3 regions of the Lysinibacillus sp. G01H genome follow, and region 3 is predicted to be linked to each of the others. Evidence: a T-box and tRNA genes for the amino acid it is inferred to sense, from the RefSeq annotation. Region 3 holds a T-box; the other regions hold tRNA genes.
What was found. A T-box is a leader RNA that pairs with one kind of tRNA and senses whether it is charged. The one in region 3 lies ahead of argS (arginine--tRNA ligase), so its partner is inferred to be a tRNA-Arg.

Region 1 (7,964 bases), 2.1 Mb from region 3:
CAGCTTCGGTGAATCGTTTAGCCCCGATACATTTTCGGCGCAGCGTCACTCGACCAGTGAGCTATTACGCACTCTTTAAATGATGGCTGCTTCTAAGCCAACATCCTGGTTGTCTGTGCAACGCCACATCCTTTTCCACTTAACGATTACTTTGGGACCTTAGCTGGTGGTCTGGGCTGTTTCCCTTTTGACTACGGATCTTATCACTCGCAGTCTGACTCCCGTGTATAAATATCTGGCATTCGGAGTTTGTCTGAATTCGGTAAACCGGGATGGCCCCCTAGTCCAAACAGTGCTCTACCTCCAGTATTCTCATCACGAGGCTAGCCCTAAAGCTATTTCGGAGAGAACCAGCTATCTCCAAGTTCGATTGGAATTTCTCCGCTACCCACACCTCATCCCCGCACTTTTCAACGTGCGTGGGTTCGGGCCTCCAGTAAGTGTTACCTCACCTTCACCCTGGACATGGGTAGATCACCTGGTTTCGGGTCTACGACCACGTACTATTTCGCCCTATTCAGACTCGCTTTCGCTGCGGCTCCGCCTTCTAAAGCTTAACCTCGCACGTAATCGTAACTCGCCGGTTCATTCTACAAAAGGCACGCTATCACCCATTAACGGGCTCTAACTACTTGTAGGCACACGGTTTCAGGATCTCTTTCACTCCCCTTCCGGGGTGCTTTTCACCTTTCCCTCACGGTACTGGTTCACTATCGGTCACTAGGTAGTATTTAGCCTTGGGAGATGGTCCTCCCGGATTCCGACGGAATTTCACGTGTTCCGCCGTACTCAGGATCCACTCAGGAGAGAACGAACTTTCGACTACAGGGCTTTTACCTGCTCTGGCGGACCTTTCCAAGTCGCTTCATCTAACTCGCTCTTTTGTAACTCCGTATTGAGTGTCCTACAACCCCAAGAGGCAAGCCTCTTGGTTTGGGCTCTTCCCGTTTCGCTCGCCGCTACTCAGGGAATCGATTTTTCTTTCTCTTCCTCCAGGTACTTAGATGTTTCAGTTCCCTGGGTCTGCCTTCAAGACGCTATGTATTCACGTCAAGATACTACGCGATTAAACGTAGTGGGTTCCCCCATTCGGAAATCTCCGGATCAAAGCTCACTTACAGCTCCCCGAAGCATATCGGTGTTAGTGCCGTCCTTCTTCGGCTCCTAGTGCCAAGGCATTCGCCGTGCGCCCTTAATAACTTAACCAAGTTATTAAGCCTATAAAAAACTTAAAAAATAAATGTGTTTGTTACAATTTCAATGTCGTTTTATCCAGTTTTCAAAGAACAAAAAAATGGTGGAGCCTAGCGGGATCGAACCGCTGACCTCCTGCGTGCAAGGCAGGCGCTCTCCCAGCTGAGCTAAGGCCCCAAGAGGTATATATGGTGGGCCTAAATGGACTCGAACCATCGACCTCACGCTTATCAGGCGTGCGCTCTAACCAGCTGAGCTATAGGCCCTCTTGGAAGTTTTATTAAATTTCATAAACCTTCAAAACTGAACGCAAAACGTAATCGTACAAACCCAAGGTTTGTATTCCGAAATAATCCTTAGAAAGGAGGTGATCCAGCCGCACCTTCCGATACGGCTACCTTGTTACGACTTCACCCCAATCATCTATCCCACCTTCGGCGGCTGGCTCCAAAAGGTTACCTCACCGACTTCGGGTGTTACAAACTCTCGTGGTGTGACGGGCGGTGTGTACAAGGCCCGGGAACGTATTCACCGCGGCATGCTGATCCGCGATTACTAGCGATTCCGGCTTCATGTAGGCGAGTTGCAGCCTACAATCCGAACTGAGAACGACTTTATCGGATTAGCTCCCTCTCGCGAGTTGGCAACCGTTTGTATCGTCCATTGTAGCACGTGTGTAGCCCAGGTCATAAGGGGCATGATGATTTGACGTCATCCCCACCTTCCTCCGGTTTGTCACCGGCAGTCACCTTAGAGTGCCCAACTAAATGATGGCAACTAAGATCAAGGGTTGCGCTCGTTGCGGGACTTAACCCAACATCTCACGACACGAGCTGACGACAACCATGCACCACCTGTCACCGTTGCCCCCGAAGGGGAAACTATATCTCTACAGTGGTCAACGGGATGTCAAGACCTGGTAAGGTTCTTCGCGTTGCTTCGAATTAAACCACATGCTCCACCGCTTGTGCGGGCCCCCGTCAATTCCTTTGAGTTTCAGTCTTGCGACCGTACTCCCCAGGCGGAGTGCTTAATGCGTTAGCTGCAGCACTAAGGGGCGGAAACCCCCTAACACTTAGCACTCATCGTTTACGGCGTGGACTACCAGGGTATCTAATCCTGTTTGCTCCCCACGCTTTCGCGCCTCAGCGTCAGTTACAGACCAGAAAGTCGCCTTCGCCACTGGTGTTCCTCCAAATCTCTACGCATTTCACCGCTACACTTGGAATTCCACTTTCCTCTTCTGCACTCAAGTCCCCCAGTTTCCAATGACCCTCCACGGTTGAGCCGTGGGCTTTCACATCAGACTTAAAGGACCGCCTGCGCGCGCTTTACGCCCAATAATTCCGGACAACGCTTGCCACCTACGTATTACCGCGGCTGCTGGCACGTAGTTAGCCGTGGCTTTCTAATAAGGTACCGTCAAGGTACAGCCAGTTACTACTGTACTTGTTCTTCCCTTACAACAGAGTTTTACGATCCGAAAACCTTCTTCACTCACGCGGCGTTGCTCCATCAGGCTTTCGCCCATTGTGGAAGATTCCCTACTGCTGCCTCCCGTAGGAGTCTGGGCCGTGTCTCAGTCCCAGTGTGGCCGATCACCCTCTCAGGTCGGCTACGCATCGTCGCCTTGGTGAGCCGTTACCTCACCAACTAGCTAATGCGCCGCGGGCCCATCCTATAGCGACAGCCGAAACCGTCTTTCAGTCCTTCACCATGAAGTAAAGGAGATTATTCGGTATTAGCCCCGGTTTCCCGGAGTTATCCCAAACTATAGGGTAGGTTGCCCACGTGTTACTCACCCGTCCGCCGCTAACGTCAAAGGAGCAAGCTCCTTTTCTGTTCGCTCGACTTGCATGTATTAGGCACGCCGCCAGCGTTCGTCCTGAGCCAGGATCAAACTCTCCATAAAAGAAATTTGATTAGCTCAAATTGTTTTGCTGGCATCATGTTTGATGTCCAAAATTGTGTTTCGTTCGCTAGTAAAACTAGCTACTTAAAACTTTATTGATTACGTTTTGCTTGTTCAGTTTTCAAGGTTCATGTATTTGAATTGGTGGAGCCTAGCGGGATCGAACCGCTGACCTCCTGCGTGCAAGGCAGGCGCTCTCCCAGCTGAGCTAAGGCCCCGTTTTTTTATTTTTAGGAAATGGTCGGGAAGACAGGATTCGAACCTGCGACCCCTTGGTCCCAAACCAAGTGCTCTACCAAGCTGAGCTACTTCCCGTTGTTATTATGGCGCGCCCGACAGGAGTCGAACCCATAACCTTCTGATCCGTAGTCAGACGCTCTATCCAATTGAGCTACGGGCGCATTTAAAATGGTGCCGAGGACCGGAATCGAACCGGTACGGTAGTCACCTACCGCAGGATTTTAAGTCCTGTGCGTCTGCCAGTTCCGCCACCCCGGCACATTTGGAGCGGAAGACGAGGTTCGAACTCGCGACCCCCACCTTGGCAAGGTGGTGTTCTACCACTGAACTACTTCCGCATGTGCATAAGCTTTTTTTATCTGGCAATGAAAATAATGGTGCGGGTGAAGGGAGTCGAACCCCCACGCCTTGCGGCGCTAGATCCTAAGTCTAGTGCGTCTGCCAATTCCGCCACACCCGCTTATTATTATTTGAAAATGGTGAGCCATGAAGGACTCGAACCTTCGACCCTCTGATTAAAAGTCAGATGCTCTACCAACTGAGCTAATGGCTCGAAAAATGGTGCCGGCTATAGGAATCGAACCCACGACCTACTGATTACAAGTCAGTTGCTCTACCTGCTGAGCTAAACCGGCATATGGTGGAGGATGACGGGCTCGAACCGCCGACCCTCTGCTTGTAAGGCAGATGCTCTCCCAGCTGAGCTAATCCTCCTGGGTATTATGCCTAGCGATGTCCTACTCTCACAGGGGGAAGCCCCCAACTACCATCGGCGCTAAAGAGCTTAACTTCCGTGTTCGGTATGGGAACGGGTGTGACCTCTTTGCCATCATCACTAGACTTATTAAAAGACAAGATTTATTATACCATATTTCAGTATAAATACAAGCTTTTTTTAAAACTTACTTGTTCTTTCAAAACTGGATAAACGGTGCATTGAATGCTTCAAACTTTTTTGGTTAAGTCCTCGATCGATTAGTATTCGTCAGCTCCATGTGTCACCACACTTCCACCTCGAACCTATCTACCTCATCGTCTTTGAGGGATCTTACTTACTTGCGTAATGGGAAATCTCATCTTGAGGGGGGCTTCATGCTTAGATGCTTTCAGCACTTATCCCGTCCACACATAGCTACCCAGCGATGCCTTTGGCAAGACAACTGGTACACCAGCGGTGTGTCCATCCCGGTCCTCTCGTACTAAGGACAGCTCCTCTCAAATTTCCTACGCCCACGACGGATAGGGACCGAACTGTCTCACGACGTTCTGAACCCAGCTCGCGTACCGCTTTAATGGGCGAACAGCCCAACCCTTGGGACCGACTACAGCCCCAGGATGCGATGAGCCGACATCGAGGTGCCAAACCTCCCCGTCGATGTGGACTCTTGGGGGAGATAAGCCTGTTATCCCCGGGGTAGCTTTTATCCGTTGAGCGATGGCCCTTCCATGCGGAACCACCGGATCACTAAGCCCGTCTTTCGACCCTGCTCGACTTGTAGGTCTCGCAGTCAAGCTCCCTTGTGCCTTTACACTCTACGAATGATTTCCAACCATTCTGAGGGAACCTTTGGGCGCCTCCGTTACCTTTTAGGAGGCGACCGCCCCAGTCAAACTGTCCGCCTGACACTGTCTCCTGCCCCGCTAAGGGGCATGGGTTAGAATTTCAATACAACCAGGGTAGTATCCCACCGACGCCTCCTTCGAAGCTGGCGCTCCGAGATCTCTGGCTCCTACCTATCCTGTACAAGTTGTACCAAAATTCAATATCAGGCTACAGTAAAGCTCCACGGGGTCTTTCCGTCCTGTCGCGGGTAACCTGCATCTTCACAGGTACTATAATTTCACCGAGTCTCTCGTTGAGACAGTGCCCAGATCGTTACGCCTTTCGTGCGGGTCGGAACTTACCCGACAAGGAATTTCGCTACCTTAGGACCGTTATAGTTACGGCCGCCGTTTACTGGGGCTTCAATTCGCAGCTTCGCTTGCGCTAACCACTCCTCTTAACCTTCCAGCACCGGGCAGGCGTCAGCCCCTATACGTCACCTTACGGTTTTGCAGAGACCTGTGTTTTTGCTAAACAGTCGCCTGGGCCTATTCACTGCGGCTCTCATGCGCTTGCACGCTCAAGAGCACCCCTTCTCCCGAAGTTACGGGGTCATTTTGCCGAGTTCCTTAACGAGAGTTCTCTCGCACACCTTAGGATTCTCTCCTCGACTACCTGTGTCGGTTTGCGGTACGGGCACCTCTCACCTCGATAGAGGCTTTTCTTGGCAGTGTGAAATCAGGAACTTCGTCCATACGGACTCGCCATCACAGCTCAACGTTACAGTGTGCGGATTTGCCTACACACACGCCTTACTGCTTGGACGCGCACAACCAACGGCGCGCTTACCCTATCCTACTGCGTCCCCCCATTTCTCAAACGGTGAGGAGGTGGTACAGGAATATCAACCTGTTGTCCATCGCCTACGCCTATCGGCCTCGGCTTAGGTCCCGACTAACCCTGAGCGGACGAGCCTTCCTCAGGAAACCTTAGTCATACGGTGGACGGGATTCTCACCCGTCTTTCGCTACTCATACCGGCATTCTCACTTCTAAGCGCTCCACCAGTCCTTCCGGTCTGACTTCAACGCACTTAGAACGCTCTCCTACCACTGACATCGTAGATGTCAATCCACAGCTTCGGTGAATCGTTTAGCCCCGATACATTTTCGGCGCAGCGTCACTCGACCAGTGAGCTATTACGCACTCTTTAAATGATGGCTGCTTCTAAGCCAACATCCTGGTTGTCTGTGCAACGCCACATCCTTTTCCACTTAACGATTACTTTGGGACCTTAGCTGGTGGTCTGGGCTGTTTCCCTTTTGACTACGGATCTTATCACTCGCAGTCTGACTCCCGTGTATAAATATCTGGCATTCGGAGTTTGTCTGAATTCGGTAAACCGGGATGGCCCCCTAGTCCAAACAGTGCTCTACCTCCAGTATTCTCATCACGAGGCTAGCCCTAAAGCTATTTCGGAGAGAACCAGCTATCTCCAAGTTCGATTGGAATTTCTCCGCTACCCACACCTCATCCCCGCACTTTTCAACGTGCGTGGGTTCGGGCCTCCAGTAAGTGTTACCTCACCTTCACCCTGGACATGGGTAGATCACCTGGTTTCGGGTCTACGACCACGTACTATTTCGCCCTATTCAGACTCGCTTTCGCTGCGGCTCCGCCTTCTAAAGCTTAACCTCGCACGTAATCGTAACTCGCCGGTTCATTCTACAAAAGGCACGCTATCACCCATTAACGGGCTCTAACTACTTGTAGGCACACGGTTTCAGGATCTCTTTCACTCCCCTTCCGGGGTGCTTTTCACCTTTCCCTCACGGTACTGGTTCACTATCGGTCACTAGGTAGTATTTAGCCTTGGGAGATGGTCCTCCCGGATTCCGACGGAATTTCACGTGTTCCGCCGTACTCAGGATCCACTCAGGAGAGAACGAACTTTCGACTACAGGGCTTTTACCTGCTCTGGCGGACCTTTCCAAGTCGCTTCATCTAACTCGCTCTTTTGTAACTCCGTATTGAGTGTCCTACAACCCCAAGAGGCAAGCCTCTTGGTTTGGGCTCTTCCCGTTTCGCTCGCCGCTACTCAGGGAATCGATTTTTCTTTCTCTTCCTCCAGGTACTTAGATGTTTCAGTTCCCTGGGTCTGCCTTCAAGACGCTATGTATTCACGTCAAGATACTACGCGATTAAACGTAGTGGGTTCCCCCATTCGGAAATCTCCGGATCAAAGCTCACTTACAGCTCCCCGAAGCATATCGGTGTTAGTGCCGTCCTTCTTCGGCTCCTAGTGCCAAGGCATTCGCCGTGCGCCCTTAATAACTTAACCAAGTTATTAAGCCTATAAAAAACTTAAAAAATAAATGTGTTTGTTACAATTTCAATGTCGTTTTATCCAGTTTTCAAAGAACAAGTTTTGAAGTGTTTCATTCAGATAGAATGAACCTTCAAAACTGAACGCAAAACGTAATCGTACAAACCCAAGGTTTGTATTCCGAAATAATCCTTAGAAAGGAGGTGATCCAGCCGCACCTTCCGATACGGCTACCTTGTTACGACTTCACCCCAATCATCTATCCCACCTTCGGCGGCTGGCTCCAAAAGGTTACCTCACCGACTTCGGGTGTTACAAACTCTCGTGGTGTGACGGGCGGTGTGTACAAGGCCCGGGAACGTATTCACCGCGGCATGCTGATCCGCGATTACTAGCGATTCCGGCTTCATGTAGGCGAGTTGCAGCCTACAATCCGAACTGAGAACGACTTTATCGGATTAGCTCCCTCTCGCGAGTTGGCAACCGTTTGTATCGTCCATTGTAGCACGTGTGTAGCCCAGGTCATAAGGGGCATGATGATTTGACGTCATCCCCACCTTCCTCCGGTTTGTCACCGGCAGTCACCTTAGAGTGCCCAACTAAATGATGGCAACTAAGATCAAGGGTTGCGCTCGTTGCGGGACTTAACCCAACATCTCACGACACGAGCTGACGACAACCATGCACCACCTGTCACCGTTGCCCCCGAAGGGGAAACTATATCTCTACAGTGGTCAACGGGATGTCAAG
Region 2 (7,964 bases), 1.3 Mb from region 3:
GGCGAGTTACGATTACGTGCGAGGTTAAGCTTTAGAAGGCGGAGCCGCAGCGAAAGCGAGTCTGAATAGGGCGAAATAGTACGTGGTCGTAGACCCGAAACCAGGTGATCTACCCATGTCCAGGGTGAAGGTGAGGTAACACTTACTGGAGGCCCGAACCCACGCACGTTGAAAAGTGCGGGGATGAGGTGTGGGTAGCGGAGAAATTCCAATCGAACTTGGAGATAGCTGGTTCTCTCCGAAATAGCTTTAGGGCTAGCCTCGTGATGAGAATACTGGAGGTAGAGCACTGTTTGGACTAGGGGGCCATCCCGGTTTACCGAATTCAGACAAACTCCGAATGCCAGATATTTATACACGGGAGTCAGACTGCGAGTGATAAGATCCGTAGTCAAAAGGGAAACAGCCCAGACCACCAGCTAAGGTCCCAAAGTAATCGTTAAGTGGAAAAGGATGTGGCGTTGCACAGACAACCAGGATGTTGGCTTAGAAGCAGCCATCATTTAAAGAGTGCGTAATAGCTCACTGGTCGAGTGACGCTGCGCCGAAAATGTATCGGGGCTAAACGATTCACCGAAGCTGTGGATTGACATCTACGATGTCAGTGGTAGGAGAGCGTTCTAAGTGCGTTGAAGTCAGACCGGAAGGACTGGTGGAGCGCTTAGAAGTGAGAATGCCGGTATGAGTAGCGAAAGACGGGTGAGAATCCCGTCCACCGTATGACTAAGGTTTCCTGAGGAAGGCTCGTCCGCTCAGGGTTAGTCGGGACCTAAGCCGAGGCCGATAGGCGTAGGCGATGGACAACAGGTTGATATTCCTGTACCACCTCCTCACCGTTTGAGAAATGGGGGGACGCAGTAGGATAGGGTAAGCGCGCCGTTGGTTGTGCGCGTCCAAGCAGTAAGGCGTGTGTGTAGGCAAATCCGCACACTGTAACGTTGAGCTGTGATGGCGAGTCCGTATGGACGAAGTTCCTGATTTCACACTGCCAAGAAAAGCCTCTATCGAGGTGAGAGGTGCCCGTACCGCAAACCGACACAGGTAGTCGAGGAGAGAATCCTAAGGTGTGCGAGAGAACTCTCGTTAAGGAACTCGGCAAAATGACCCCGTAACTTCGGGAGAAGGGGTGCTCTTGAGCGTGCAAGCGCATGAGAGCCGCAGTGAATAGGCCCAGGCGACTGTTTAGCAAAAACACAGGTCTCTGCAAAACCGTAAGGTGACGTATAGGGGCTGACGCCTGCCCGGTGCTGGAAGGTTAAGAGGAGTGGTTAGCGCAAGCGAAGCTGCGAATTGAAGCCCCAGTAAACGGCGGCCGTAACTATAACGGTCCTAAGGTAGCGAAATTCCTTGTCGGGTAAGTTCCGACCCGCACGAAAGGCGTAACGATCTGGGCACTGTCTCAACGAGAGACTCGGTGAAATTATAGTACCTGTGAAGATGCAGGTTACCCGCGACAGGACGGAAAGACCCCGTGGAGCTTTACTGTAGCCTGATATTGAATTTTGGTACAACTTGTACAGGATAGGTAGGAGCCAGAGATCTCGGAGCGCCAGCTTCGAAGGAGGCGTCGGTGGGATACTACCCTGGTTGTATTGAAATTCTAACCCATGCCCCTTAGCGGGGCAGGAGACAGTGTCAGGCGGACAGTTTGACTGGGGCGGTCGCCTCCTAAAAGGTAACGGAGGCGCCCAAAGGTTCCCTCAGAATGGTTGGAAATCATTCGTAGAGTGTAAAGGCACAAGGGAGCTTGACTGCGAGACCTACAAGTCGAGCAGGGTCGAAAGACGGGCTTAGTGATCCGGTGGTTCCGCATGGAAGGGCCATCGCTCAACGGATAAAAGCTACCCCGGGGATAACAGGCTTATCTCCCCCAAGAGTCCACATCGACGGGGAGGTTTGGCACCTCGATGTCGGCTCATCGCATCCTGGGGCTGTAGTCGGTCCCAAGGGTTGGGCTGTTCGCCCATTAAAGCGGTACGCGAGCTGGGTTCAGAACGTCGTGAGACAGTTCGGTCCCTATCCGTCGTGGGCGTAGGAAATTTGAGAGGAGCTGTCCTTAGTACGAGAGGACCGGGATGGACACACCGCTGGTGTACCAGTTGTCTTGCCAAAGGCATCGCTGGGTAGCTATGTGTGGACGGGATAAGTGCTGAAAGCATCTAAGCATGAAGCCCCCCTCAAGATGAGATTTCCCATTACGCAAGTAAGTAAGATCCCTCAAAGACGATGAGGTAGATAGGTTCGAGGTGGAAGTGTGGTGACACATGGAGCTGACGAATACTAATCGATCGAGGACTTAACCAAAAAAAGTTTGAAACATTCAATGCACCGTTTATCCAGTTTTGAAAGAACAAATCTTTCAATAAAAAAGAGAGCTTCAAGACACAAGTTGTACAAGGAAGCAAACGAGTGATTGAAGGAGCGTACTTTTGTACGTGACTGATTGAACGAGAGCAGCTGACGCAGTAATACGCCGTGTATTGGAGGTCGAATAAGTCTAGTGATGATGGCAAAGAGGTCATACCCGTTCCCATACCGAACACGGAAGTTAAGCTCTTTAGCGCCGATGGTAGTTGGGGGCTTCCCCCTGTGAGAGTAGGACGTCGCTAGGCATAATACCCAGGAGGATTAGCTCAGCTGGGAGAGCATCTGCCTTACAAGCAGAGGGTCGGCGGTTCGAGCCCGTCATCCTCCACCATATGCCGGTTTAGCTCAGCAGGTAGAGCAACTGACTTGTAATCAGTAGGTCGTGGGTTCGATTCCTATAGCCGGCACCATTTTTTCGAGCCATTAGCTCAGTTGGTAGAGCATCTGACTTTTAATCAGAGGGTCGAAGGTTCGAGTCCTTCATGGCTCACCATTTTTAAATAATAATAAGCGGGTGTGGCGGAATTGGCAGACGCACTAGACTTAGGATCTAGCGCCGCAAGGCGTGGGGGTTCGACTCCCTTCACCCGCACCATTATTTTCATTGCCAGATAAAAAAACTTATGCACATGCGGAAGTAGTTCAGTGGTAGAACACCACCTTGCCAAGGTGGGGGTCGCGAGTTCGAACCTCGTCTTCCGCTCCAAATGTGCCGGGGTGGCGGAACTGGCAGACGCACAGGACTTAAAATCCTGCGGTAGGTGACTACCGTACCGGTTCGATTCCGGTCCTCGGCACCATTTTAAATGCGCCCGTAGCTCAATTGGATAGAGCGTCTGACTACGGATCAGAAGGTTATGGGTTCGACTCCTGTCGGGCGCGCCAAAAGAACAACGGGAAGTAGCTCAGCTTGGTAGAGCACTTGGTTTGGGACCAAGGGGTCGCAGGTTCGAATCCTGTCTTCCCGACCATTTCCAAAAAAATTATGGGGCCTTAGCTCAGCTGGGAGAGCGCCTGCCTTGCACGCAGGAGGTCAGCGGTTCGATCCCGCTAGGCTCCACCATAAGTAAATTAACCAGTATAAAGATCCTGGCGGCGTAGCTCAGCTGGCTAGAGCGTACGGTTCATACCCGTAAGGTCGGGGGTTCGATCCCCTCTGCCGCCATCTTAAAGGACCTTTAGCTCAGTTGGTTAGAGCAGACGGCTCATAACCGTCCGGTCGCAGGTTCGAGTCCTGCAAGGTCCACCATTTATATATTGTAACGGAGGTATACCCAAGTCTGGCTGAAGGGATCGGTCTTGAAAACCGACAGGCGGGTAACACCGCGCGGGGGTTCGAATCCCTCTACCTCCTCCAGTTTTAAATTTTTATAAATGGTGCTTTAAAAACTCGAAACAGCATAAAATTATCGCGGGGTGGAGCAGTGGTAGCTCGTCGGGCTCATAACCCGAAGGTCGTTGGTTCAAATCCAGCCCCCGCAACCAAAAGGTCCCGTGGTGTAGCGGTTAACATGCCTGCCTGTCACGCAGGAGATCGCCGGTTCGATCCCGGTCGGGACCGCCATTTTTAAAATAAAAGTCATGAGAAGCAAAAGAGTGAGTAAGCTTAGCATGGACGAAATGGGTCAGTAGCTCAGTTGGTAGAGCATTAGATTGAAGCTCTAAGTGTCGGCGGTTCGATTCCGTCCTGACCCACCATTTATGCGGGTGTAGTTTAATGGTAAAACCTCAGCCTTCCAAGCTGATGTCGTGGGTTCGATTCCCATCACCCGCTCCAAGGGCCTATAGCTCAGCTGGTTAGAGCGCACGCCTGATAAGCGTGAGGTCGATGGTTCGAGTCCATTTAGGCCCACCATTATTCCGAAGTAGCTCAGTTGGTAGTAGCACCTGACTGTTAATCAGGTTGTCGCAGGTTCGAGTCCTGCCTTCGGAGCCATTTTTATTTTGGGGAAGTACTCAAGAGGCTGAAGAGGCGCCCCTGCTAAGGGTGTAGGTCGGGTAACCGGCGCGAGGGTTCAAATCCCTCCTTCTCCGCCATGGGCCCGTTGGTCAAGTGGTTAAGACACCGCCCTTTCACGGCGGTAACACGGGTTCGAATCCCGTACGGGTCATACTAAAAACAGTAGATGCATTTGCATCTACTGTTTTTTGATATTCATAGATACAAAATTTACTCTTGATTCAATGCATTTTCATCCATATAAACCACTTCCCAGATATGCCCATCTACATCTTGAAAACCCCAACCATACATAAATCCGTGATCTTGTGGTTCACTATATGGTTTACCACCAGAGGCAAGTGCCTTATTCACTAATTGATCTACTTGTTCTCGGCTTTCAGCAGAAAGACATAAGATTGCTTCTGCAGAAGTAGTAGTATCTGTAACTTCTTTCTTACTAAATCCTTTAAATCGTTCTTCAACCATTATTAATGCGAAGATATTTTCACTAATAATCATTGAGGCTGTTGTTTCATCACTGAATTGTTGATTGAACTCAAAACCTAATTCCTTAAAAAAACTGATAGATTTGTTTAGATCTTTTACTGGTAAATTGATAAAGATATTTTTCGATTGAAAAGCCATTTAATATCACCTCCAAATTGACAGTATCATGGAGCATAAAGTCGTGTCAATTTTAGCAATGTAGGCGAAAATGGAAGCCATTAGCACTATTGAAAGCAGGTGTTTGTAAACAAAAACAGAAAGGTTATATCTTCAACCTTTCTGTTTAAAAAGTTTAACTATTTATCCTCTGGCTAGCATTCTATCAAGTGAACTAAGTGCTTCAGCGGTAGTATGTTCATCTACTTGTATACGGTTATGAGGTTGACCTTGCTCAATACTTTCTAAGCTCCATAACAAATGTGGAAGGTCAATTCGATTCATTGTTAAACAAGGACAAAAGTTTTCATTTAAGGAGACAATATGTTTATCAGGATGCTGCTTAATAATGCGATTGACAAGATTCATTTCTGTTCCAATTGCCCATGCAGATCCGCTTGGAGCTCGATTGATTGTATCAATAATGTATTTTGTGGAGCCTGCATCATCAGCCGCTGCTACCACTTCACGGCTGCACTCTGGGTGAACGATAATCCTCATAGTCGGGTGTTCTTTGCGAATAACCTCTGTATGTTGAACCGTAAACCCTTCGTGCACAGAGCAGTGACCCTTCCAAAGAATAACCTGGATATTTTCAAGAGGCTCTTTTGTTTCGAGCAAGTTCTTATGTGGATTCCAAACAGCCATATTTTCAAGAGGTATACCTAAATCATAGGCAGTATTCCTTCCTAAATGTTGGTCAGGTAAAAAGAAGATACGCTGTTTTTGGGTAAAAGCCCATTGAACAAGTTCCTTTGCATTCGATGAAGTGACACAAGCACCACCATGCCTTCCAGTAAAGGCTTTAATAGCCGCAGTTGAATTAACATAGGTTAGAGGAATAATCGTATCACCAAAGAGTTCTTGAAGAATGGGCCATGCTTGTTCTGTTTGATAAATATCTGCCATATCAGCCATTGAACAACCAGCGCGCATATCTGGTAAATAGACACGTTGCTGTTTCGTTGTCAGCATATCAGCAGTCTCTGCCATAAAATGTACACCGCAAAATACGATGTGTTCAGCTTCCTTATTTGCTGCGGATAATTGAGCTAACTGTAAAGAATCCCCAGTTGCATCTGCAAATTGAATGACTTCATCTTTTTGATAATGGTGGGCAGGAATAAATAATTTAGGACCTAATTTTTTCTTTATTGATAAAATACGAGATTCCATTTCCTTTACAGATAGTTCCCGATAATGCTCTGGGAGTAATGTCGTCTGTTGTAATAAACTAGTGATGGACAAGGGAATGATCTCCTTTCATTTGAACGAGTGCACTAATATCAAAAGCTTTAACTGAATGTGTTAAGGAGCCAAGTGAAATCCATTGAATACCCGATTGGGCATATGCCTTTAAATTTTCAAGTGTGATGCCCCCAGATGCTTCAGTCGCAATAGTGGGAGGAACAATGGGAAGCCATGCACGAATTTCTTCTGGGCTACGGTTATCAAACATAATAATATCTGCTCCTGCGTTGATAGCTTCTTCTAATTGTTCTTTTGTTTCAATTTCAACTTCAATTTTTACGGTATGACCGACTTTTACTTTAGCGGCCTGAACTGCCTTTGTAATGCTACCAGCAAAGGCAATATGATTATCCTTTAGCATAATTGCGTCATACAGGCCATTACGATGATTAAAAGCACCACCAATTCGAACAGCATATTTATCTAACATACGCAGTCCTGGTAGTGTTTTACGCGTATCACATATTTTTGCGTGAGTACCTACTGTTTCTTGAACGGCAAGATGGGCTGCCGTTGCAATAGCAGACATACGTTGAATAAGATTTAAAATGACACGCTCACCGATTAATAACTTTTGTAAGGGACCTTTAATCACAGCGAGTACATCACCTGACTTAACCATCTCTCCATCTTTTTTATGAAGGTTGACTTCGATTGATCGATCGAGTAAGAGAAAGCCATGCTCAATAATGTTAGCCCCGCAAAAAATTCCGCTTTCTTTCGCGTAAAAAGAAAAAGCTCCCTGCTGTTCGGGTGAAAAGATAAATTCACTCGATAAATCTCCATCTCCTAAATCCTCATTAAAAAATTGCTTGAGCATTTCCTCGAGTTTGATGATATTCATACAATGAGTTCCTCACTTTCATTTGTCCTTGCGAAAAAATAATCCATCGGCTTGCCCATTGTGATTTCATTTCGGGTTTATCCGTTCGAATATGAGCTCCTCTTGTTTCCGTTCGGGTAATTGCTGCATGTGCCATTAATGTGGCGACTACATGCATCATAAATAATTCCAACTCAGCTAGTTCAAGACCCTTTAAATTAACTTGAGTAAGTGATTGCAAGGAGGGGAGTTGCTTTGCAAAATGCTGCAAGTCATCAATATTTCTAACAATACCTAGGAACCGCATCATGTGTTGCTGTAATTGGGGTTTGCTAAATAAAGGTGGCATTTTATCAGCACATTGATGCTTTTCCAGTAAAAAGTTTTTTTGATGACACCCTTTTTGAATAATGTACTGCGCCATTTTTTGACCAAATGTAATACCTTCCAATAGGGAGTTACTTGCTAAACGATTCGCGCCATGTACGCCTGTACAGGCAACCTCACCGACTGCATATAAGTTTGGTATAGTAGTTCTTCCTTTGTCATCAGCAATAACACCACCCATCAAGAAATGACTTCCTGGAGCCACGGGGATTAGGCCATCTTGTAAATGAACGTGATGAACATGGCATAGCTGAGCAATTGTTGGAAATTTTTCTTCAAAGTCGTGAATGTTAGTGATATCAATATACGTTTCTTCACCAGCTGCACGTTTTGTAAATAGGGCAAGTGCAGTAATATGTCTTGGTGCTAGGTCAAGTTGAGCATGTAAACCTTTCATAATGGGCTGATGCTGTGCATTAACAAAAATACCACCAGCCCCTCTGACAGCTTCAGAAACTAATCCCTTTGCTTCATTTTTACACCAAAGAAGACTCGGGTGAAATTGCATAAATTCCATATCACTAATGGCAG
Region 3 (7,964 bases):
TGTACAGCTTCTTTATCCCCTTGTTCAATATAGGGGTATAAGTTTTTCGATTGGGAAAGTCGTACACTGGCTGTCATGCCCTCCTCAATCCATTCATCGATGGATGCTTGGAATTCCTTTATAGGCAATATGTATGGCTGTGACTGTCCTTGCTGTTGTCGATTAAAATATAATCCGACAATGGCTCCGTTTTCAGCCTCCATGACAGGGCTTCCTAGAGGGATCGATTGTTCCGCTTTTATATAATAGGCCGCTACTCTATCTTGGTATTTTTGAATCGTATAGGGTAAGCCATTCACATAAACAGCCAGCTGACTTAGCTCTCCTTCATATAAATTAGGCACTTGCACTTCCGCTTGATAGGTTACTCGTAACAGGGCCATATTATAGGCTGTTGACATGACATGAATAGTTGCTGCTACCAGCTTGTCATGACCAAATTGAACAAGAGCAGTTGGTTTGGATGCCACTAGTGCACCATTCGTTAAAATATACAGTTGATCATCCTGTTGTCTGATAATAATGCCTGCTCCAACACCATGCTCTCCAATCACTTTGACCTCTGGGACAATTTTTTCCTGTTGCTTCGTCACAGTTCCCTCTGTTTCCACCTCTGCCTTTTTATTTTGAAACCATCCTGTCCCTATTTGACTGTCGCAGCCTGCGACAAGAAAAGCTGTCGCTCCTAAAATGAGCACTTTTTTATACATACCTTCACCAAAACTTTCTATTCTACATTCTCTCTTCTCTATCATAATCAAGGACTAGTAATGTTTCAAGTTTACATAATATTATTATAAATTGAATAATATTAGAAAAATGCAGCAACTACCTTAAAGTCATTTCTTTCTACCCATTAATATTGATGGAAGCCAAAATTTGCTGTGAGGATGGAAGGATATCATACCCTCAAAATAATTTTCACATAAAAAGACATGTGCAACCTGACACATGTCTCTGACAATCATTTTTTCCTTAATAGTCCTGTCGTTACTAGAATGCCGAGCATTAATAATACAAAGATCAGATACGTCCATGTATGGTTGCCTGTTAGGTCATAGCAAACGCCTATTAGAATGGGGATAATGGCACTTACCATAAAGCCACCTGCCAGCACCATAGATGACCAACTAGTGGCCTCCTGATCATTTTTGGCTTCATCAAGAGGCAACAATAGTCCGATTGGAAATAGCCCACTTAGCACAATACCAATTAATAAAACAGCCAGCCATAGGTAAAAACCCGCTGTCAGCCAGAGTAGCATAAAACTAATCACGCCAACAAAGCTAAACACTAGTAGCCAGGCCATTCGACTTGGCCATTTTTCCATGAGAATTGGGACCGCCATATTACCTATCATTTGTACAATAGACATAATTGTTAGCATGGCACTGGATGCCTCTAATGACAGGCCTTTATCCTGCAATAGCGGCGTAAGCCATGACATAATTGAGAAAAAGAGTGATGTTTGTAAACCAAAGTACAGTAAAATTACCCAGGCACGTCTAGATGTCCACGGATTACGGACTTCTTCTGACGTAGTTACTTGTTGGAGTTGCTCGTTGTGTTCGGATGGAATTGCCGCTAGCCAGATAACGAGAGCAACTATAGCAAGGATTGACCACATGCCAAGGGCGATTGTCCAACTATTACTGAAACCCTGATAAAAAGTCACGGTTAAGGCTGCACTTAAGGTAGCCCCTACGCCAATACCGAATGAATAGATACCGACTACTGTCGTAAAGCGTTCTGGAAACTTTTTCTTAATATAAGCATTTAGAATAGGACCAATCATTGCAATCGCTAAGCCTGCCGCAAAGCTTGTCACGATGAGCAAGAGATAACTTGCTTGGAAAAAGCGTAGCCCATTCGCAACGACAAGGATCGCCACTAAAAGGGTGATAGCTGATTTCGTGCCCATTTTTCGCTGAAGCGGGACAGCCAAAGGTGCAAATAATCCCATACAAAAAACGGGGATAGCAGTGAGAAAGCTCATGCTTGTATTCGAGACTTGTAAGGATGTCATGAGGATATTAAAAAGCGGTCCTATTCCCGTGACAGCTGGTCTCATATTAAGAGCTACAAAAAATGTACTAATGACCACGAAGGTGAGTGATACGGTCCAATGTTTTTTAGCCATTTGTTTGATCCTCTCTATTAATACGCTGCCTTTATTTATGAAAAGCTTGCATGGATTCCTCTATCCTTTTATCATGTTTTCGATGGATGGTCAATGATTGGACAGTTTATCTTTAAATGGCTAATGCTTCTTACATATTTTCAGGTGATTCAATACCTAATAAGGCTAATGACTCTTTTAAAACAATCGCAACACTCTGACATAGAGCAAGACGGGATGCTTGCTGTTCGTCCTCTGCTAATATTTTGTACTGTGCATAATATTTATTAAATAAACGTGCCAGTTGTAAGGCATACTTCGCTATTTGGGACGGATCAGCCTGCTCAAAAGCCATAGCTACCGTTTTAGGAAACTGTTCTAATAATAGGATCATCGGCCAAGCCTGCTCTCCTAAAGATTTGAATAATATATCTTGAGTCGGAGCTTTCGCTTTATCTAAAATAGAGCAAATACGTGCATATGTATATTGTACGTATGGCCCTGTTTCGCCTTCAAAATTCATCATTTGCTCGATTGAAAATTCAATATCGTTTAGACGATGGGCTTTTAAATCATTAAAAATTACCGCTCCAACCCCCACTTGCTTTGCGACTTGCTCTTTATTAGGCAGAGAAGGATTTTTCTGCTCCATATTACGCTGTGCTGTCGTTATAGCTTCTGCTAGTACATCAGCTAATAGCACCACTTTGCCTTTACGCGTCGACATTTTTTTACCATCCTTCAGCATCATGCCAAATGACACATGTTGCAAATTCTTTGCCCAAGGATAGCCCATTTTTTCGATGACCTGAAAAAGTTGTTTAAAGTGGAGGGACTGCTCATTGCCAACAACGTAGAACATCTTTTGGGGCTGGTAGTGCTGTTGGCGATACAGGGCAGCTGCTAAATCACGCGTCGCATAAAGCGTGGCCCCATCCGTTTTCTTTATTAAACATGGAGGCATCTCCTCCATCTCCACAACATACGCACCTTCTGATTCCACGAGGAGCCCTTTTTCTTTTAATTCTGTTACAACGGATGGCATTTTGTCATTGTAAAAGGATTCACCTGTAAAGCCATCAAAATGAATTCCTAATAGCTCATATATTGTTTGAAATTCTACGAATGACACATCTCGGAACCATTGCCATAATGCCTGTGCCTCTTCATTACCGTCCTCCAATGCTTTAAAGGCGGCACGAGCCTGTTCATTGAGCGTTGGGTCTTGCTCTGCCTCTTCATGAAACTTCACATAAATCTTTAATAACTCCTCTATCGGTGACGCTGAAATGGCCTGTTTATCACCCCAAAGCTGATAAGCAACAATAAGCTTGCCAAACTGTGTACCCCAGTCCCCTAAATGATTAATACGAATGGCTTGATAGCCATTTTTTTCTGCAATATTTGCTAAGGCATTGCCGATGACCGTTGAACGTAAATGTCCCATTGAGAAAGGCTTGGCGATATTAGGAGAGGAAAAATCCAAGACGACCGCTCCCACCTTTGTTGGAGTAGTACCATATTGTTGCTTGTCGCGCAGAATCTTGCTTAACACCTGTTGGGTCACCTTTTGTTGATCGAGAAAAATATTAACATAGCCACCAACAGCTTGCACACGCTCAATGCTGTCATGATTTATTTGACTTGCAATATGTGCTGCGATACTTTGCGGTGATTTTTTCCACACTTTTGCTAGAGTAAAGCATGGAAAGGCTACGTCCCCAAGCTCCAAACTTTTGGGTTTTTCTAATAATGACACTATTTCCTCTCCTATTATTTGTTGCTTTAATGCGACCGCTATACTGTTGGCGATTAGTTGATTCATTTTACTCCTCCTCCTGTTCAAATAAAAAAGCCCTCGCCTCTATAATTAGAGACGAGAGCATGATAATCCCGTGGTACCACTCTAGTTGTCATGTAACATGACCACTTTCCGTTGTTAACGAGGTGACGCCCCGCTATTCTCTACTACTTGTTCGAGAACCTTCTCCAAAGTGCGCTTCATTCATGGTTCCTGCATTAGGCTCCCACCATCCCTAACTCGCTTGCCAGTCATCCCATCAATTACTCTCTTTTTCATCGAATTTTTCTATGATTTTGACATATATTACAGGATTTCCTTATTGGCGTCAACCATTTTTTACGTTGCCATTTCAGCAAAAAACGCTCCTCACAAGGAGGAACGTTTTTTTTCTACATACTGAATCACATCAGCCATAATGGCATACATCTCTTTTAATTTTAATTCCTTATTGTCAGAGACTTTCTTCGCTACTTTCTCCGTGATAATTCCTTTTTCTACTAATGTATCCCAGTTAGTCTCATTGGATTCACCGATTAGGACGTCGGCCAAATATTGAGCCAGCTCATCTCGCTCAATAGCTTCATCACCTTGATTATAAACCTTATTGATGACAATTTCGAGTTGGTCCTTCATTCCTGATCCACTTTCTCCACCAGCACGTAACATACTCTCTTTTAACATTTTAGCAAACTTTATTTTCGTCGCCTTACTGTCTACTTTTAAGTCATTATCATAGCCGCCCACTACAAGGCCGTAATTAATGAGCGTTTGAATGGCTTCATCATACCATTCTCCTTGATATGGATACTCAATTGAAAATGAATCAACATAGGCACCTTGTTTAGCCAATTGCTTTCGTAATGTAGCGATTAATGGTTTATCCTTACTCATGTCTCTAAAGGTTACATCGTGCTTCTGTGCAAGAGCAGCTGCAGTCCCAGCCGCTTCACCAGTTACCATCCCTGTTGGAACAATACGTGCACTACCAGCTGCAAGTGATGAATAACCAGCAGAGCGTCCGACAACCAGTAAGCCATCAATATCCTTCGGTACTAACGAACGGAAAGGAATAGCATATTGCTTTGGTGCAGCGATCACATAGCCGTAATCATGAGGCGTTTGCGCTTGCACATCGACTGGATAAGAGGCAATGCCAATGCTATCCCACTGATCACTATTTTTCCACAGGTCTGCCATTGGTAATTGATACTCTGCCCAAATGTGTCTCGTTTCTCGGACGTAGAGTTCTTCTGGATAGCTGACAATTTCAGCCTTTTCAAACCCTGGGAAGTTTGTTTGTAAATATTTTAGAATGTGTAACGTTTCTTTCTTCCCAGCGACAATCGCCGCTTGTTTTGAGGATTCATTCAAGCCATCAATACCAAAAATCTGTAAGGCATTGATGAAATATTCATCATCTACACGAGCTAAGTTTAAGCCTCGTAATCTTGTGCCCTCTTGTAATGGCTTGTATTCATCATGCAGCTTTGTAAAGCCCCACATCACCGTATGATTTAAATTAGCACCGCCAAATACACCAGAATTAGCCGCTTTTTTGACTTCATCCCAATTGACATTTTTTAAATGTAGCATTAACGTCACAGCCATACGCTTATCCTTTATGCCAATATCTTCTCCACCCACAAAGAAAGGAACGCCCGACAAGGCAGCAAAATCAGCATCCTGTGTAGCATCTATAAATGATTTCCCCGTCACAACATATGTACCGTACTCATTTTTTAATTCCACAGACGTTAATTGTTGTTGTTTGACATTCGCTTTCACAACCTCGGTTTGCACGGATAAAGTTAAGTTGGGCTCTTCATCGATCAGCTTTTTAAAGGCTGCATTAGCACCTACAATGCCAAAAGCGTCATTCCCTCTAACAAGCTCATGCCATTCCTTAAATATTCCCTCACTAATCGATTTGTTATGGCCATTACGAGGAATGTCGAGGAAATTCAGCATACCATATGTAAATAATCCACCTAACTCTTGTCGTTTTTCGACCAGCAATGTTTTCGCACCATTTCGAGCAGCAGCCACAGCCGCAGCCACACCCTCTGGTTCACCACCGATGACAATAACATCATATTCTTCCTCTATATGTTCAATTGGTTCTGGCTTTTTATACTCATCTACTAATTTATTGTATGCCATAGAGTTTGTTATTTCTTTAATAAAATAGTAGCTACCAAACCCAAGTAAAACTACTATTACACAAGTGGCTGTCCATAATAAGCCCTTACCCATAATATACCTCCAATTGTTAAAATTTCCATCGATGTGTTTATTTAATCATCATTCCCGCCACAAGGGCTGAATGTCCTAGTTGAACGCAGGCATATCATTACCAACAACGAATAATTCATTGGCTTACAGCATTTTTTATGAAATTATCATCAAGATAAATGAATGAAATCATTTATGAGGATTGTGATGTTTTTAGTCTAACTTTAGCAACATCTATCTAGTATAAATGAAAGAGCCACAAATAGCTGGCATTCAAAACGGGGATGGGCTTGTGGGCACCAGTGATGATTTACTTGATATATAAACAGTCAGAATCATTTTAGACGAAACCTTTGTGAATAAGCAACTAAAATCCCCGTGGTAAATGATGTCATTTTTCTATTCTTTTTCAAAAATAGTTAATCACACTACAATATAGACGTCTCACTCTCAAAGAAAGTTACACCAAATTTAACTTTTTTATTGTATCTTTATTCAGTTTATGTTTAACAAAAAATGTGAAAAGAACGCCAAACCTTGATTTAATAATGTTTATAGACTATGGAACATATTTCATGCTATACTAGAGCCATTGTGAAAAAAAGGAGGAACTTGCATGATTCAAGTTAGTAATGTAGGTCTTCGCTATGGCGATCGTAAACTATTTGAAGACGTAAATATAAAATTCACACCAGGCAATTGCTACGGTTTAATTGGGGCAAATGGTGCTGGTAAATCAACATTTTTAAAAATTCTTTCTGGTGAAATTGAAGCGCAGGAAGGAAATGTATCGATGGGTAAGGACGAACGTTTATCTGTCCTGAAACAGAACCACTTCGAATACGATGAGCATACTGTGCTCGACACAGTTATTATGGGAAATAAACGCCTATATGACGTGAAAACAGAAAAAGACGCTATCTATGCAAAGGAAGATTTCTCCGATGAGGATGGCATGCGTGCTGCAGAGTTAGAAGGTGAATTTGCAGAGCTAAACGGTTGGGAAGCTGATTCAGAAGCGGCTACACTACTAAACGGTTTAGGTATCTCCGATGATCTTCATTACATGCTAATGGGCGATCTTGAAGGTTCTGACAAAGTGAAAGTATTACTGGCACAGGCACTGTTTGGTCAACCTGATGTACTATTACTCGATGAGCCTACCAACCACCTTGACTTAAAGGCAATTCAGTGGCTGGAAGAGTTCCTGATTAACTTTGAAAATACAGTTATTGTTGTATCCCATGACCGTCACTTCTTAAATAAAGTATGTACACATATTGCGGATTTGGACTTCTCTAAAATCCAATTATATGTAGGGAACTATGATTTCTGGTATGAATCTTCTCAATTGGCGCAAAAAATGGCACAAGACCAAAATTCGAAAAAAGAAGAGAAAATTAAAGAATTACAAGCGTTTATCGCACGTTTCTCTGCCAATGCTTCTAAATCGAAGCAAGCAACATCTCGTAAAAAAATGCTGGATAAAATTGAGCTGGATGATATTAAGCCATCAAGCCGTAAATATCCATTCATCAACTTCCAAATCGGCCGTGAAATTGGTAACGATGTCCTAACAGTAGACGGTCTAACGGCAAGTCATGAAGGCGAAACACTATTCAAGGACATGCGCTTCTCGATGAACAAAGAAGATAAAATTGTTTTACTTGGTAGCCCAATGGCGAAAACAGCACTTCTTGATATTTTAATGGAAGAAAAAGAAGCGGATGCTGGCACATTCAAATGGGGTGTAACGACATCTCAAAGCTACTTCGAAAACGATCATGACAAGTACTTCGAAGGTTCTGA

Region 1: it has a tRNA-Arg gene. The T-box ahead of argS (arginine--tRNA ligase) is inferred to sense a tRNA for this amino acid. The anticodon was not compared.
Region 2: it has a tRNA-Arg gene. The T-box ahead of argS (arginine--tRNA ligase) is inferred to sense a tRNA for this amino acid. The anticodon was not compared.

What each region holds. Positions count from the first base shown of each region.
Region 1 covers NZ_CP118397.1:114,774-122,737, reverse strand. The annotation lists rRNA gene PSR12_RS00630 (23S ribosomal RNA) at 1-1,206, opposite strand, end outside; tRNA gene PSR12_RS00625 (tRNA-Ala) at 1,296-1,371, opposite strand; tRNA gene PSR12_RS00620 (tRNA-Ile) at 1,384-1,460, opposite strand; rRNA gene PSR12_RS00615 (16S ribosomal RNA) at 1,555-3,106, opposite strand; tRNA gene PSR12_RS00610 (tRNA-Ala) at 3,249-3,324, opposite strand; tRNA gene PSR12_RS00605 (tRNA-Pro) at 3,345-3,421, opposite strand; tRNA gene PSR12_RS00600 (tRNA-Arg) at 3,431-3,507, opposite strand; tRNA gene PSR12_RS00595 (tRNA-Leu) at 3,516-3,604, opposite strand; tRNA gene PSR12_RS00590 (tRNA-Gly) at 3,610-3,684, opposite strand; tRNA gene PSR12_RS00585 (tRNA-Leu) at 3,722-3,806, opposite strand; tRNA gene PSR12_RS00580 (tRNA-Lys) at 3,824-3,899, opposite strand; tRNA gene PSR12_RS00575 (tRNA-Thr) at 3,906-3,981, opposite strand; tRNA gene PSR12_RS00570 (tRNA-Val) at 3,985-4,060, opposite strand; rRNA gene rrf (5S ribosomal RNA) at 4,071-4,186, opposite strand; rRNA gene PSR12_RS00560 (23S ribosomal RNA) at 4,302-7,229, opposite strand; rRNA gene PSR12_RS00555 (16S ribosomal RNA) at 7,411-7,964, opposite strand, start outside.
Region 2 covers NZ_CP118397.1:3,543,491-3,551,454, reverse strand. The annotation lists rRNA gene PSR12_RS18120 (23S ribosomal RNA) at 1-2,304, shown strand, start outside; rRNA gene rrf (5S ribosomal RNA) at 2,497-2,612, shown strand; tRNA gene PSR12_RS18110 (tRNA-Val) at 2,623-2,698, shown strand; tRNA gene PSR12_RS18105 (tRNA-Thr) at 2,702-2,777, shown strand; tRNA gene PSR12_RS18100 (tRNA-Lys) at 2,785-2,860, shown strand; tRNA gene PSR12_RS18095 (tRNA-Leu) at 2,878-2,962, shown strand; tRNA gene PSR12_RS18090 (tRNA-Gly) at 2,999-3,073, shown strand; tRNA gene PSR12_RS18085 (tRNA-Leu) at 3,079-3,167, shown strand; tRNA gene PSR12_RS18080 (tRNA-Arg) at 3,176-3,252, shown strand; tRNA gene PSR12_RS18075 (tRNA-Pro) at 3,262-3,338, shown strand; tRNA gene PSR12_RS18070 (tRNA-Ala) at 3,355-3,430, shown strand; tRNA gene PSR12_RS18065 (tRNA-Met) at 3,459-3,532, shown strand; tRNA gene PSR12_RS18060 (tRNA-Ile) at 3,540-3,616, shown strand; tRNA gene PSR12_RS18055 (tRNA-Ser) at 3,632-3,724, shown strand; tRNA gene PSR12_RS18050 (tRNA-Met) at 3,778-3,852, shown strand; tRNA gene PSR12_RS18045 (tRNA-Asp) at 3,856-3,931, shown strand; tRNA gene PSR12_RS18040 (tRNA-Phe) at 3,990-4,065, shown strand; tRNA gene PSR12_RS18035 (tRNA-Gly) at 4,071-4,144, shown strand; tRNA gene PSR12_RS18030 (tRNA-Ile) at 4,146-4,222, shown strand; tRNA gene PSR12_RS18025 (tRNA-Asn) at 4,227-4,303, shown strand; tRNA gene PSR12_RS18020 (tRNA-Ser) at 4,314-4,404, shown strand; tRNA gene PSR12_RS18015 (tRNA-Glu) at 4,407-4,478, shown strand; gene PSR12_RS18010 (VOC family protein) at 4,538-4,954, opposite strand; gene nadA (quinolinate synthase NadA) at 5,117-6,220, opposite strand; gene nadC (carboxylating nicotinate-nucleotide diphosphorylase) at 6,207-7,067, opposite strand; gene nadB (L-aspartate oxidase) at 7,024-7,964, opposite strand, start outside.
Region 3 covers NZ_CP118397.1:2,227,406-2,235,369, reverse strand. The annotation lists gene PSR12_RS11300 (TcaA NTF2-like domain-containing protein) at 1-710, opposite strand, end outside; gene PSR12_RS11295 (MFS transporter) at 965-2,140, opposite strand; gene argS (arginine--tRNA ligase) at 2,271-3,944, opposite strand; T-box leader at 3,989-4,208, opposite strand; gene PSR12_RS11285 (FAD-dependent oxidoreductase) at 4,290-6,176, opposite strand; gene PSR12_RS11280 (ABC-F family ATP-binding cassette domain-containing protein) at 6,772-7,964, shown strand, end outside.